Regions from separate parts of the Streptomyces sp. NPDC043870 genome, predicted to be linked through region 1. Evidence: riboswitches for the same ligand, from Rfam matches in the RefSeq annotation. Region 1 holds a riboswitch; the other holds the start of a gene.

What was found. Region 1 has a riboswitch for cyclic di-AMP ahead of AC0699_RS07490 (M23 family metallopeptidase). Riboswitches for the same ligand answer to the same signal wherever they lie in the genome.
Region 2: linked by a shared signal. The riboswitch ahead of AC0699_RS27025 (transglycosylase family protein) and the one ahead of AC0699_RS07490 (M23 family metallopeptidase) in region 1 are both predicted to bind cyclic di-AMP.

Annotation. Positions count from the first base shown of each region.
Region 1 is NZ_JBWKDT010000004.1:230,803-238,634, forward strand. Features, by position in the region: gene AC0699_RS07480 (STM4011 family radical SAM protein) at 1-685, shown strand, start outside; gene AC0699_RS07485 (SGNH/GDSL hydrolase family protein) at 646-1,437, opposite strand; gene AC0699_RS07490 (M23 family metallopeptidase) at 1,629-2,627, opposite strand; cyclic di-AMP (ydaO/yuaA leader) riboswitch at 2,632-2,786, opposite strand; gene AC0699_RS07495 (alpha-galactosidase) at 3,302-5,398, opposite strand; partial or broken gene AC0699_RS07500 (sigma factor) at 5,707-5,811, shown strand; gene AC0699_RS07505 (sigma factor-like helix-turn-helix DNA-binding protein) at 5,894-6,541, shown strand; gene AC0699_RS07510 (tyrosine-protein phosphatase) at 6,844-7,659, shown strand; gene AC0699_RS07515 (DUF6126 family protein) at 7,679-7,813, opposite strand.
Region 2 is NZ_JBWKDT010000026.1:36,448-44,279, forward strand. Features, by position in the region: gene AC0699_RS26995 (glycosyltransferase family 2 protein) at 1-557, shown strand, start outside; gene AC0699_RS27000 (GtrA family protein) at 554-994, shown strand; gene AC0699_RS27005 (SurA N-terminal domain-containing protein) at 1,080-1,733, shown strand; gene AC0699_RS27010 (nucleoside triphosphate pyrophosphohydrolase) at 1,764-2,762, shown strand; gene AC0699_RS27015 (cytochrome P450 family protein) at 2,828-4,087, shown strand; gene AC0699_RS27020 (transglycosylase family protein) at 4,250-5,206, shown strand; cyclic di-AMP (ydaO/yuaA leader) riboswitch at 5,464-5,628, shown strand; gene AC0699_RS27025 (transglycosylase family protein) at 5,632-6,294, shown strand; gene eno (phosphopyruvate hydratase) at 6,712-7,832, shown strand, end outside.

The DNA.
Region 1 (7,832 bases):
CCGGCTGCCGCACATCCGCCGGGTCGCCATCCAGACCAATCTGAGCTGCCGCACCGAATGGCTGGCGGACGCCGATCCGGACGCGCTGGCGCTGTGGTGCACGTACCATCCCGGCCAGACGCCCTACGACCGCTTCCTCGGCAAATGCCGTGAACTGGCCGCGCGCGGGATCCGGTTCAGTGTGGGCATCGTCGGCTTCGAGGAGCATCTGGAGCAGGCGCGGCGGCTGCGGGCCGATCTGCCGCCGCATGTCTATCTCTGGGTCAATGCGGCGGAGGGGCGTGACTACACGGACGAGGAGGCCGTCCGCTGGACGGCCCTCGACCCGCTCTTCCCGTACAGCCGCCGTCCGCACCGTTCGGCCGGCCTGCCGTGCCGGACGGGCGAGTCCGTGATCTCGGTGGACGGCGACGGGACGGTGCGGCGCTGCCACTTCGTACGAGCCGAGCTCGGCAATCTCTATGACGGCTCGTACCGGGCGGCGCTGCGCCCGCGCGCCTGCCCGCTCGCGGTGTGCGACTGCCACATCGGCTATGTCCATCTGGAATCGCTGCCGCTGTACGACGTGTTCGCGGGCGGGGTGCTGGAGCGGATCCCCGCCACGGGATCCCCCGCCACGGGCACTGCCGCGGGGGCGGGGAACGCTCAGAGCGGAAGCAGGTCCGGGCGCTTCGGCTCCACGTGATCGCCGGATGATTCGCCCCGCAGCCGCCGGCCGATCCACGGTACGAGGTACTCGCGCGCCCAGAGGACATCGTCGCGGCGGACTTCGAGCGTGCCACGCGGCGGCAGTGGCGGCCACGGCTGGTCCGGGTCGGCCGGCACGTCGATGCCGAGCACCTGGGCGGCACGGAGCGCGACGCGCGTGTGGCCCTCGGGCGAGAGATGCAGCCGGTCGTCGTCCCAGGCGCGCCTGTCCTGGACCGACTTGAGCGACCAGAGGTCGAGTACGGGGCAGTCGTAGCGGTCGGCGATGGCGCGGACATGCGCGGTGTACGTGGCGATCTTGCCGCGCAGATGGCGGAGCACGGGTACGCCGCGGGTGTCGAAGCCGGTGGTCACCATGACGGTGCCGACGGAGGCGGTGAGGTCGGCGACGGCCCGTTCGAAGCGTTCCGCGACGTCGTCGGGGTCGGTGCCGGGCCGGATGATGTCGTTGCCGCCGGCGCAGAACGTCACCAGGTCGGGGGCGAGTTCCTTCGCGCGCGGGACCTGTTCCTCGACGATCTGATCGAGGAGCCTGCCTCGTACGGCGAGGTTGGCGTAGCGGAAGGTGTGTTCCGGTACCCGGTCGTCCAGGAGGACCGCGAGCCGGTCCGCCCAGCCGACGAACTGTCCCTCGGGTCCCGGGTCTCCGACGCCCTCGGTGAAGCTGTCACCGATTGCCGCATAGGACCCGATTGCGCTGTTTGTTCTTGATCGCGAAGCGTCTGCCACGTCGAGCCATCTTTCCTCGCGGGAAGTGACTTACGCCACCGTAGGGAGGGGTTGACGCGGGGTGATATAGGCCACCCGGCCAGTTTTCCGCAAAGCGGGAATACCCGGAAGGGGCCGGAACGCACGCGTCCGCCGGCCCCATGATGCGGGGCCGGCGGACGGAGAGACGCCGTGTCAGGTACGGACGTCGGTCAGATCGAGACTCCGTGCTGGCGGAGGTAGGCCAGCGGGTCGATGTCCGAGCCGTAGCTCGGGCTCGTGCGGATCTCGAAGTGCAGGTGCGGGCCGGTGGAGTTGCCGGTGGAGCCGGAGAGGCCGATCTGCTGGCCGCCGGTGACGCTCTCGCCGGACGCGATGGAGAGCTGGGAGAGGTGGGCGTACTGCGAGTACGTGCCGTCGTTGTGCTTGATGACGACCTCGTTGCCGTACGCGCCGCTCCAGCCGGCCGACACAACGGTGCCCGGGCCGACGGCCTTCACGGACGTACCGGTGGCGGCGATGAAGTCGACACCGGTGTGGTAACCGCTGGACCACATGGAACCGGCTGTCTTGTACGCGGTGCTGATACCGCCGCGGACCGGCGCGAAGAAGCCGGAAAAGCTGGTCTGCGCGGCGGCGTTCGCGGCGGAGGGCGCGGCGGGGGCCTCGGCGGCGGCCGGAGCGGCCTGGGGGCGCTCGGCGGTGCGGGAGGCACGCTCGGAGGAACCGGACGGCTTCTCGCTCCTGGCCGGAGCCTTGGCCTTCCGCTCGGGCTTCGCCTCGCTCCGGACCTTCGCCTCGCTCCGGACCTTCGCCTTGCCCTGGACCTTCGCCTTGCCGCCGAGGGTCAGCTCGAGCCCCGGATGGATCAGCGACGGGTTCTCGCCGACGGCGGCGCGATTGTCGGCGTACAGCTTCTTCCAGCCGCCGCTGACGCTCTGCTCCTGGGCGATCTTCGACAGGTAGTCACCGGCCACGACGGTGTACGTCGCAGGCGCCTTGGGGGCCTTCGGCGCCTGCGGGGCGACGGACTTCTTGGCTACGGCTGCGATGCGGCCGGGGGCGGCGGAGGGCGCCGACTTCTCGGCGGCGTGCGCACCGAAGGCGCCGATGAGCGGAAGTGCGATGGCGGCCCCGCCCGTTCCGGCGGCGACGAATCCACGCGTGATCGGGCTGGTCCTCGGACGGCGATGCTTACCCTTACCGGGCATGGCGAATTCCTCTCCGCCGCCTGCGAGGTGAGCTGTCGGGTTCGGGCTGGAGATGCCCGGCCGCGCATGGCGCGCGACTTCACCCCGAGCCGTCCGGGATTCCGGAACGGCGTACTACCTGGGTCCCCCGCTCCTGCCACACGTGGGTGGGTGCGATATTCCGGACGGCGGCAGGATTAGGCGTTCCGACCGGATTGCGGTGACCGTAAGCGAGCCGGGTCGCGCGAACAAGCCATCTATTCCCCCGGGAACCCTTCCGCCTGATTTCGACCTGGATTTCCCGGTCACGCTCCGTAAATCCCGGATCTTCGATTTCCTTTGCGACAAGGGAGTTCACATGTCCGGCATCGCCACAGAACGTCACAGATATGATCCCGCTCACGAACCCGAGCCCATCTCCCCCTTAACTCGGGCGCGTTATGCGATACCTACCAATTCGGACAGATCGACCATCAGGCCAGATTCACGCCAACCGCGCACGCAGGCAAGGGGCGCAATCGCCGCACCCTTGCGTGAGAATTGCGCTGCTCGCCCCGTATGTACCTTTTGCCCCATGGGTGGCGTGGCAAGGAAACACTGCGAGGCTGCCCACCAAGTGGGCAGTGAACTCCAGGAGTTCACGAATCGACCGCCCGAAGCTCCCGCTTCCAGGCGCTGATCGCACCCGGGCGCGGTCAGCTGCGCCGCAGCCGGATCACCGTCGCGTCAAGATCACCGCGGAGGCCCGTGTGCAGCCCGTGGTGGAGCAGGACGGACCCCCGGTGAACGACACCGGTGTCCCGGCACTCGTACGCCGCCGACGGTTCGAGGCCCCGCAGACGCAGGCGCGGGGGCCGCTCACCGTAGTGCTGGGCCTGCAGCCATGCCAGGACCACGGCCTCGTCGCCACGCACGTACTGCACGGCGCTCAGCCCGCCCTCCGGCGGCCGCAGCCGATAGAGATCACCATGCTGCACGACCGGCCTGATCTTCTTGTAGAGCTCCACCCAGCCGCGCGCCTCGGTCAGCTCGCCCTCGCTCCATCCGGTGAGGTCGCCGCCGATGCCCAGTACCCCGGCCATGGCACTCACGAAACGGAACCTCAGTGAGCTGATCCGCCCGTTGAGCTGCACATTCGGGCTGTCGGTGACCCATGCGGCCATCACCCGGGCCGGATGCAGCTGGCCGAAGCCGTACTGGATGGCCAGACGATCCAGCGGATCGGTGTTGTCGGAGGTCCACACCTGGTCGGTCCGGGAAAGAATCCCCAGGTCGATCCGGCCGCCACCGCCCGAGCAGGACTCGAAGACCACGGCCGGGTGCGCGGCCCGCAGCCGGTCCAGCAGGGCGTACAGCGCATGGACGTGCTCGACCCACAGCTTCTGCGGGTACGGCTCCCCGGGCCAGCCCGCGTCCGTGAAGCAACGGTTGAAATCCCACTTCACATAGTCGATGGGGGCCGCGGACAGCAGCCCGTCCAGCTGCTCCCAGAGGTGGTCCTGGACATCCCCGCGGGCGAGATTCAGGACCAGCTGATTGCGGAATTCGGTCCGGGTGCGGCCGGGGTGGTGCTGCACCCAGTCCGGGTGCGCCCGGTAGAGATCGCTGTCGGCATTGACCATCTCCGGTTCGACCCAGATCCCGAACCGCATGCCCAGCGCGTGCACGTCGTCGGCGAGCGGTTTCAGCCCCTGGGGGAAACGGTCCGGGTTCGGCGTCCAGTCCCCGAGCCCGGCCCGGTCGCTCGTCCGCTTCCCGAACCAGGCGTCGTCCACGACGAAGAGCTCCACCCCCATCGCCGCGGCCCGGCGGGCCAGCGCCCGCTGCTGCTCCTCCGAGACGTCGAAGCCGGTGGCCTCCCACGAGTTGTAGAGGACCGGACGGGAGGCCCTGGCGTCCGGAATGACATGGGCGCGCTGCCAGGCGTGCCAGGCCCTGCTGGCCGCGCCGAATCCTCCGTCGGTCCACAGCCCGGCGAACACGGGCGAGGTGTAGGACTCACCGGGCGCGAGGAGCAGCAGTCCGGAGTCGTCGTAGCCGGCGCCGCCGCTGATCTGCACCTGGCCGTCGGGGAGGTGCTGAACGGCGATCCGCCATGATCCGGACCAGCCGAGCGCGCAGCCGTACACCTCCCCGTGCTCCTCCGTAGCCTCCCCGTCGTCGACGGCGACCCAGGGCAGGTGCTGGTGCCCGGTGTGCCCGCGGCGCGACCCGAGCACCTTCTCGCCGTAGGTGAGCCCGGACCGTACGAGCAGGGACTCGGCCGCCCAGCGGCCGTGCAGCTGGGAGAGCCGGCGGCGGTCGCGGCGGGGCAGCGTCCAGACGGCCGCGTCGGCGCGCAGCAGCTCCAGTTCGGGACCGTCTCCGGCATGGGTCACGGTGATCCAGCGCTCGATCACATCGGAACCGTCCCGCATCCGGTAGTGGAGGGTCAGCGCGAGGCCGTGCACGGGGTCGCTGAAGCACAGCCGCAGCTCGTCGCCGCCGTCATCCACCAGCCCGTCGTCGAAGCGCCACTCGGTGCCGCGGACCTCGTCCGTACGGACCGAGAGCGCGGGCCGCACGAAGCGGGGGCCGCCTTCGACGGGATACTCCTCGTGCCCGTCGAGTGGTGACTCGAACGGCCAGTAGGGCGGGAGGGGTTGGGAGGCGAGGTTCTCGGCGTCGGCCGGGCGGATGCGCGGCCCCCAGTGCAGATGGAGGAGCTCGTCCCGGTCGGTGACGAGCAGCGCATAGCTGCTCGTGCGGCCGGACAGAACCCAGATGCGACCGCTGCCCATCGTCTCGATCATCCCGACCCCTCAAATTCGCACACGTCCGCACATCATCGCGCGCGATCCATCACCTGGGCAACGGCCTTGCAGCTGCCTTCAGGTGCACTGAGGGACGGCGACGCGGAGGTCCAGGAGCTGCTGGGCATGCACCGGCACATGGTCCTCGGCGAGTCCATACACGATGGAAGTGCCACGAGGTGCGGGAAGAAGGTGACGCGAAGGCGGTGGCCGGCGACCTGATGCCCCGGGCGCGGGCCGGGGACGGCGAGGCGTTCCGGGAGCTGACCGAGCCGTACCGCCGGGAGCTGCAGGTGCACTGCTACCGGATGCTCGGGTCCCTCCAGGACGCCGAGGACGCCCTGCAGGACACGCTGCTGGCTGCCTGGCAAGGCTTCGCAAGGTTCGAGGGGCGCTCCTCGCTGCGTACCTGGCTGTATCGGATCGCGACCAACCGGTGCCTCAATGCGCGCCGGTCGGCCGCCCGACGCGCGGCCAAGGAGTGGGACGTGCCCAATGTCGAACCGCCCGAGCCGACCCGGCCCGGAGGCCCGCTACGAGCAGACCGAGTCCATTTCCCTGGCCTTCGTGACCGCCCTGCAGGTCCTGCCGCCACGCCAGCTCGCCGTGCTCATCCTGCGCGACGTCCTCGGATTCCGCGCCGGCGAGGTGGCCGACATGCTGGACTCGAGCGTCGAGTCGGTCAAAAGCGCCCTCAAACGAGCGCGCGCGGGCTTGCAGCACCGACGGCCCACGACCGACGACCGCGAACCGCCGCCCGCCGGCGAGTCACCCGCCGAGGAGGCGATCGTGGCGAAATTCGTCCGCGCGTGGGAGTCCGCCGATCTCGATGCGCTGGTGGCCCTGCTGACCGACGACGTCTTCGCGTCGATGCCGCCGATGCCCTTCGAGTACCAGGGCCGAGACGTCGTGGCCCGCTTCTGCGCCGGCATCTTCCGCGCAGGTCGCAGGTTCGACCTCGTTCCCACGCGAGCCAACGGTCAACCGGCGTTCGGCGCCTACCTGCACGCCTCGACCGGCATCCGCCGCGGGACCGGCCTCTACGTCCTCACCCTCACCGGCGACCGGATCTGCGCCATGACCCGCTTCGACAGCAGCGTGCTCCCATGGTTCGGGCTGCCGCGATCACTCCCGAACCGGTAGCCGGCTTCCCAGCGACGGATGTGCGCGGCAGCGAAACACGCACCGGCGGATGTGCCGGTGCAGTCGCCGGCATCCAACGTGCTGTTCCGGGGTGACGACCGACCCGTATCCCACGCCGAAGAGTCCGCAACCGGAGACGGGCAGACCCACCGGCAGGACGTCCTGTCTCGACCTGCTCGTCGTGCCCAGCCCCCGGGAGGCCCTTCCGGCGGAGCCGAAATGATTGCCTGAGGAATCGATGTCGTATGGTCAGGAACGCGCCATTGTCGGCGAGCGCCGACCGCAGACACGGAGGAGCCACCGTGACGCAGCAGCTGCCTCAGATCCCGTCGACCGAACCCGAGCTGTCCGGGGTGCGCAACTTCCGGGACGTGGGCGGACTGCCGACCGTTGACGGGCGCCTGGTGCGGCACGGGCGGCTCTTCCGCAGCGGCCATCTCGCGCACGCCACCGACAGCGACGCCGTCTTCCTCACCTCGCTCGGGCTCCACACGATCTTCGACTTCCGCAATGCCGCGGACCAGAAGCTGGAAGGCCCGGACGTCGAACTGCCCGGTGTGCGCAACCTCAACATCCCGCTCACGGACCCGGCGGACGGCGCCGAGTTCTGGAAGATGGTCCGCGAGGGCGACCTCGACCAGCTGAGGTCGATCCTCGCCGACGGCAAGGCGGCCGCACGCATGGTCGCGTCGTACCGCGTGATCATCAGGGAGCGCACGGCCGAGCACAGCCGTGTGCTGCACGCGCTGGCGGAGGACAGCGTCCCGGCCCTGATGCACTGCGCGGCGGGCAAGGACCGCGCGGGTCTGTCGATAGCGGTCTCCCTGCTGGCGGTCGGTGTCGAGCGGGACGCCATCGAGGCCGACTACCTGAAGTCGAACGACCCGCACCGCCGCTACAAGGTGCGCCGCGGCGACAACGCGCCCTCCGGGATGTCGCCGGAGGTCATGGAGCTCCTCAGCCCGCTCTTCGACGCCCGTTCCGAGTATCTGGCGGCGGCGTTCGAGACCATCGAGGAGACCTGGGGCAGCACCGAGCGCTATCTCGCCGAGGGCCTCAGGATCACGCCCGAGACGCGTGAGCGGCTGCGCGACCGTCTGCTGGACGGATCGGTCTGAGACCCTGCCGTGCGGCGGGTCACTGGCCGCCCACGGTGAACAGCAGATAGAGGAAGGCCGCGAAGAGGTGGCCTGCCACCAGATAGGCGAAGAGCCGGACGATCAGTCCGACGGGGAACGTGGATTCCTGGCTCGATGACGGCTTCCGGGGCATGGCGGTCTCCTCAGGCGTG
Region 2 (7,832 bases), on a different contig from region 1:
AGCTGGTGGATGTGGAACTCGTCGACGGCGTCGGTGACTTCCGGCTGCTGTCCCGCCGCGCCGTGGACGCCATCCTCGGACTGACCGAGTACAACCGCTTCTCCAAAGGCCTCTTCGCCTGGGTCGGATTCCGTACGACGACCTTCGAGTACGAAAATGCGGTGCGTGAGCAGGGCCGCTCCAAATGGAGCTTCGGCAAGCTGCTCAACTACGGTCTCGACGGGCTGCTCTCCTTCAACAACAAACCGCTGCGGGCCGCCCTCTATCTGGGGCTGCTGCTGCTGTCCGTCGCCATGGCGTATGCGATCTGGATCGTCGGTGTCGCCCTGGTGAACGGGGTGGATACCCCCGGCTATGTCACACTTCTCGTGGCAGTGGTCGCTCTCGCCGGCGTCCAGATGGTGATGCTCGGCGTGGTCGGTGAGTACGTCGGCCGTATCTACTACGAGGTGAAGCGCCGCCCGCACTATCTGGTGGCGGCGACCAACGCCGGACTGCCGCGGCAGCAGCCGCGGCGCAGCGCGGGAGAAGAGCAGGGGGAGCTCGTACGCCGATGACGATCCAGGCGCAGATGTTCCGGTTCGCCCTGGTCGGCGTGGTCAACACCGCGACGTACTACGGCTGCTACCTGCTGCTTCTGCCCTGGATGCCGTACGTCGCGGCACACGTCCTGGCGTTCCTGTTCAGCATGGTCGGCTCGTTCTTCCTCAACTCGTACTTCACGTACCGGACCCGTCCGACCTGGCGGAAGTTCCTGCTCTTCCCGCTCACCAACGCCGCGAACTTCGTGATCACGACCTGCGGTGTGTATCTGCTGGTCGACGTTCTCCACTTCGGGAGCCGCTACGCCCCGCTGATCGCGGCCGCCGCGGCCATTCCGATCACCTTCGTGGTGTCCCGCACGATCATGCTCCGGCCCGAGCCCGGTCGCCGCCTGGCCGGCGCACCCGAACCGGCCGGCGGGTCGTTGACCGAATCAGTGGCTTCGAAGTAGTGGCCTGCGCCACGCCGACTGCCTACCATCGATCATCGCAAGGTCTTTGTGCGCCGCGTCACAATCACCACGCCGGGAGGCCCCTTTGCACCGCCGCCGTCGCACCGCGCTCGCCCTCTCCGCCGCGCTCGTCGCCGCGGGCCCCCTGCTCGCCGCCTGTGGCAACGAGGCACATCCAGGCGCCGCGGCCGTCGTCGGCGGTGACCGGATCGAGGTGTCGGCGCTCCAGTCCGAGGTCAAGGACGTACGGACGGCTCAGCAGGCGTCGCCCGAGTCCGGGCAGCTGATCAAGAACACGGGGCAGCTGAGCCGCGCCAAGCTGCACGGCATGATCCTCGACCGGATCCTGGAGCACGCCGCGGACGAGGCGGGCGTCACCGTCTCCCGCAAGGAGATCCAGGAGGCGCGGGCGGCCGCGGTGCAGCAGTCCGGCGGTGAGGAGCAGCTCGCCGCGATGCTGCTCCAGCAGCGCGGTGTCGCCCCCGGCCAGATCGACCAGGCCGTCCGCGAGGAGGTCCTGCTGACCAAGCTCGCCCAGGCCCTCGGGGCCGACCTCGGCAGCCCGCAGGGACAGCAGAAGGTCGGCGCCGCGCTCACCGAGGCGTCGAAGGGCCTCGACATCGATGTGAACCCCCGCTACGGCACCTGGGACGACACGAAGATCCAGCTCGGCGACTACAAGGCCCCGTGGATCACCCAGGTCACCAAGGAGCCGCAGGCGGTCCAGGCCGGGGCCTGACCGGCTCCCCCGGGGACGTAGGGTCGAGGGGTGAACGCTGAAGCCCCCGTCGAGCCCGGCCGTATCGTCCTGCTCACCGCCAGCCACCGCGTCGCGCCCGGACTGCTGTCCTGGCCGGCCTGGCAGACGCTGCGCGCCGCGGACCGGGTGCTGTGCGCGGACCCCGGCAATCCGCAGCTGCCGTATCTGCGTGAGGCGGGCGTCGACGTCGAGATCGCCGCGCCGGCCGCCCAGGAACTGGTGGACGCGGCCGCCGGCGGCCGGACCGTCGTGGTCCTGCCGTCCGGCGAGGGCGACCAGCCCCTCACCGACGGCCTGGCCCGGATGGCCGGATCCGGCCGCGTCCGGATGCCCGATCTGGAGCTGCTCCCCGGCTCCTACGACCTGCCGGGCGCCCGTCTCCTCGACCTCGTCCAGGTCATGGACCGGATCCGCCGCGAGTGCCCGTGGTCCTCGCAGCAGACCCACAAGGGCCTCGCCAAGTACGGCATCGAGGAGGCCTACGAACTCGTCGAGGCCATCGAGGACGGAGACCGCGACGAGCTGCGCGAGGAGCTCGGCGACGTACTGCTCCAGGTCGTCTTCCACGCTCGCATCGCACAGGAGGGCCGCGCCGAGGACGGGGACGAGCCGTTCTCGATCGACGACGTGGCCGGCACGATCGTCGACAAGCTCATCCACCGCCACCCGCACGTCTTCGGCGACGCCCACGCCGAGACCCCGGAGGACGTCAAGGAGCACTGGCTCCGCACGAAGGCCATCGAGAAGCAGCGCGACTCGGTGACGGACGGCATCCCGCTGGGCCAGCCCGGGCTGGCGCTCGCGGCGAAGCTCGCCTCACGCGTGCGGACGGCCGGTCTGGACGTCGAGCTGCCGTCCGCCGCCGGTGACCACGGCATCGGCTACGAACTGCTGGCCATGGCCGTACGGGCCGAGGCCGAGGGCCACGACCCGGAGGCCGCGCTGCGGGCCGCGGCCCGCGCCTACCGGGACGCGATCCTGGCGGCGGAGGCCAAGCCGGCCGAGTGAACCCGCTTCTGTGGCGCCAGGAAGGCCCCCGGCCGGAACCCGGACGGTCCGGATAACGTCGAGGCGTGAGCAATACACCCGCCCCCGAACTCTTCACCTGGGAGTTCGCCACTGACCCCTACCCCGCCTACGCCTGGCTCCGCGAGCACGCCCCCGTACACAGGACCGCCCTCCCCAGCGGCGTCGAGGCGTGGCTCGTGACCCGGTACGCGGACGCGCGGCAGGCGCTCGCGGATCAGCGGCTCAGCAAGAATCCCGCGCATCATGACGAGCCGGCGCACGCGAAGGGAAAGACGGGGATCCCGGGTGAGCGCAAGGCGGAGCTGATGACGCATCTGCTGAACATCGATCCGCCCGACCACACCCGGCTGCGCCGCCTCGTGTCGAAGGCGTTCACCCCGCGCCGGGTCGCCGAATTCGCCCCGCGCGTACAGGAGCTGACGGACCGTCTCATCGACGGATTCGCCGCACGGGGGGAGGCGGACCTCATCCACGAGTTCGCGTTCCCGCTCCCCATCTACGCCATCTGCGACATGCTCGGCGTCCCGCGCGAGGACCAGGACGACTTCCGTGACTGGGCGGGGATGATGATCCGTCATGGCGGCGGGCCGCGGGGCGGGGTCGCCCGGTCGGTGAAGAAGATGCGCGGCTATCTGGCCGAGCTGATTCACCGCAAACGCGAAGGCCTGCGGCAAGAAGGGGCGGACGATCTGATCTCGGGGCTCATCAAGGCGTCCGACCACGGCGAGCACCTCACCGAGAACGAGGCCGCCGCCATGGCCTTCATCCTCCTCTTCGCCGGGTTCGAGACCACCGTCAATCTGATCGGCAACGGCGTGTATGCCCTGCTTCGTAACCCGGAGCAGCGCCACCGCCTCCAGGCTTCCCTCGCGGCCGGCGAGAGCGGGCTGCTCGCCACCGGGGTCGAGGAGCTGCTCCGGTACGACGGGCCCGTCGAGCTCGCCACCTGGCGGTTCGCGACCGAACCGCTCACGCTCGGCGGGCAGCACATCGCCGCGGGCGACCCCGTCCTCGTCGTCCTCGCCTCCGCCGACCGTGACCCCGACCGGTTCCCCGATGCCGACACGCTCGATCTGGGGCGCCGGGACAATCAGCACCTCGGGTACGGACACGGCATCCACTACTGCCTCGGCGCGCCGCTGGCGCGCCTGGAGGGGCAGACCGCGCTCGCGACGCTGCTGACACGACTGCCCGACTTGCGGCTTGCGGTCGATCCTTCCGAATTGCGGTGGCGCGGAGGTCTCATTATGCGTGGATTGCGCACTCTGCCCGTTGAGTTCACGCCCCCGCGGAGCCTCCACTGAACTGACGCTCCGTCATGACTGTGACTTTTACGTGATCTCCGCTGCATCGACTTGTGACTGACGCGCGAGTGCGGCTACGTTCACCCCGACTCGGGGTCTTCGCTGATTCAACCGACTCGGCGGACTCAGGAGTTTTCTGTTGTCACACGGAAGGCACACCGCATGCGCTCCGGGAACGGTCGACACCGCCGACCCCGTCAGGCCCCCGCTCTCATCGTCGCGGCAGGGGTGACCGGATCGGCCATCGCCATCCCGCTGCTCGGCGCGGGCTCCGCCTCCGCCGCCGACTCCGCCACCTGGAACCGCGTCGCCGACTGCGAGAGCGGCGGCATGTGGAGCGCCGACCTCGGCAACGGCTACTACGGCGGCCTGCAGCTCACCCAGGAGACCTGGGAGGCCTACGGCGGCACGGCGTACGCGCCGCGCGCCGACCTCGCCAGCCGTGCCCAGCAGGTGTCGGTCGCCGAGATGGTGTTCGCCGCCCAGGGACCGGCGGCCTGGCCGAACTGCTCGGAGATCGCCGGTCTCGTGCAGGACGGTGCCGAGCCCGGGAGCGGCGCCGCTTCCACTCCCGCCGCACAGGGCGGCGGCGCCGAGAGCCCGTCGTTCGGTGACGGGGCGGACGTGGCGCCGGAGCCGGACGCCGACGCCGATGCCAAGCCTTCAGCCCCGGCTTCGTCCGCCCCGGGTGCCAAGCCGTCCACCCCGACTGCCGCGCCGTCCGCCCCGGCCGGCTCCGCGAGCGGTTCCGGCAAGGACTCCGACGCGGCGGGCGACGGTGACGCCGCCGCCGACGCGGGCAAGGACGAGGGGTCCGGCAAGCACCGTGGCGCCCCCGCCGACAACGAGGACGAGATGGACAATTCGGGCGATGAGCGCGAATCTGGTCGTCATGCCTCACGAGGTGACGGATCGGCACGAGAGGGTGCCGCTACGGGAGATGAGTACACCGTCCTCCCCGGCGACAGCCTGTCGTCGATCGCGGACGCGGAAAAGGTGCCCGGCGGCTGGCCCGCGCTCTACGAGGCGAACCGGGGGGTCGTCGGCTCCGACGCCGACCTCATCCTGCCTGGCCAGAGCCTCGATCTGGGTCTGGATCAGGGGCAGTTGAAGAAGTAGTTCGACATCTTATGTCCGGTTCTGTGTAAGTGAGACATGAGTCTCTTCCGGTCAACTGGTGTGTCTTGTCGGTCAACTCCGGTCATCACGCCTCTCACCTGCAAAAACGGACATCTCTGCGAGTCAAATAAGCGTGTTTTCTCCCCGATGTTCGTCTTTGAACATCGGGGAGAAGTGCGTTTACGGTCTGAACCGCTCGCCATCGCGGGCCCCGACGACCGCACGCCGAATCCTGCCGGCGGCCGACGGGAACAGTCGACGCGCAAGCGCCGAAGGCAGGAGCGGGGGACCCAGGTAAGTGCCGGACCGGCCCGATGAGGGAGGGAACGGCTTGGGGTGAAGCCGCGCGCAAGTCGCGTGGCCGGGCAACTCACTTGGCCCGAACCCGACAGCTCACCTCGTAGGCGTCGGTGAGGGGAAACTCCATGCTGCTTTCCGGCAAGGGCAAGCACCGTCGCCCGACCGTCTTCCGTCGGTCCGCCCGCATCGCCTCGCTCGCCGGTGTCACCGGTGCCGCGATCGCCGCTCCGCTGATCGCCACCGGCACCGCGTCCGCCGCCACCGCCTCCGAGTGGGACACCGTCGCCCAGTGCGAGTCCGGCGGCAACTGGTCCATCAACACCGGCAACGGCTTCTACGGCGGCCTGCAGTTCTCGGCCTCCACCTGGGCCGCGTACGGCGGCACCGCCTACGCCGCCACCGCCGACCAGGCGTCGAAGGCCCAGCAGATCGAGATCGCCGAGAAGGTCCTGGCGGGCCAGGGCAAGGGTGCCTGGCCGAACTGCGGCGTGGGCCTGTCCAATGCCGCCTACACCGGTGCCGCCCCGGCCGCCCCGAAGGCCGAGACTCCCGCCCCGAAGCGCGCCGAGGCCCCGACCACCCGCTCCGAGCGCTCCGCCGCCCCGGCCCCCGCGAAGGTCTTCAAGAAGGGCGACGGCGAGTACACGGTCAAGGCCGGCGACACCCTCAGCGCGATCGCCGAGGCCAAGAAGGTCGAGGGCGGCTGGAAGAAGCTGTTCGACCTGAACAAGGACGTCATCACCGACGCGGACGTCATTCACCCGGGCCAGAAGCTCCACCTGAGCTGACGACCCGGTTCCGCGGACCAGCCCCGGTCCGGGACTCCCCCGGCCCGGACCGGGCGCTTCCCTGGTCCCCGACGGACTCCGTAGTCCCCCACGGGCACCCGTAGCCCGGTGGACCCGGCGGACCACCGGTCGTACACACCCCCGTCCCCCCGCTCCCCGCCCGCGTCCCCCCGCTCCCCGGCCCGGCGCGCCTTCCCCCGTACGCTCCCCCGTAGCCCTGCGGGCACGGGAGGTGCCCCCAGCCGGGGTTTCTGTCTGTTTCGTGCCCTTTTTCGTCCCATGGGGCGGGCACCGGCTGGCCGATGCCCGCGAGCCGGATAGGCTCGTGTCGCAAGGCCAAAGCGACCCTGCACTGACCTGCGCTGCACCTGCTTCGCATACGTCACATTCAGCGTCACATCCCAGAAGGAGATGCTCGTGCCGTCCATCGACGTCGTCGTAGCCCGGGAAATCCTGGACTCCCGAGGCAACCCCACGGTCGAGGTCGAGGTCGGCCTCGACGACGGCAGCACCGGCCGTGCTGCCGTCCCGTCCGGTGCGTCCACCGGTGCGTTCGAGGCCCTCGAGCTCCGCGACGGTGACCAGAACCGTTACCAGGGCAAGGGTGTCGAGAAGGCCGTCCTCGCCGTCATCGAGCAGATCGGCCCGGAGCTCGTCGGGTACGACGCCACCGAGCAGCGTCTGATCGACCAGGCGATGTTCGACCTGGACGCCACCCCGGACAAGTCCTCCCTCGGCGCCAACGCCATCCTCGGTGTCTCCCTCGCCGTCGCGCACGCCGCTTCCGAGGCCTCCGACCTTCCGCTCTTCCGCTACCTGGGCGGCCCCAACGCGCACCTGCTCCCGGTGCCGATGATGAACATCCTGAACGGCGGCTCGCACGCCGACTCCAACGTGGACATCCAGGAGTTCATGATCGCCCCGATCGGCGCGGAGTCCTTCTCCGAGGCACTGCGCTGGGGCACCGAGGTCTACCACACCCTCAAGAAGGTCCTGAAGGAAAAGGGCCTGTCCACCGGCCTCGGCGACGAGGGCGGCTTCGCCCCCAACCTGGGCTCCAACCGTGAGGCCCTCGACCTCATCCTCGAGGCCGTCAAGCAGGCCGGCTACGCGCCCGGCAAGGACATCGCGCTCGCGCTCGACGTCGCCGCCTCCGAGTTCTACAAGGACGGCAAGTACGAGTTCGAGGGCAAGTCCCGCTCGGCCGCCGAGATGACCGAGTACTACGAGGAGCTCGTCGCCGCGTACCCGCTGGTCTCCATCGAGGACCCGCTCTTCGAGGACGACTGGGCCGGCTGGAAGGTCATCACCGACAAGCTCGGCTCCAAGGTGCAGCTGGTCGGCGACGACCTGTTCGTCACCAACCCCGAGCGCCTCGCCCGCGGCATCGAGGAGGGCACCGCCAACGCCCTGCTCGTCAAGGTCAACCAGATCGGTTCGCTGACCGAGACCCTGGACGCCGTCGAGCTGGCCCAGCGCAACGGCTTCAAGTGCATGATGTCCCACCGCTCCGGTGAGACCGAGGACGTCACGATCGC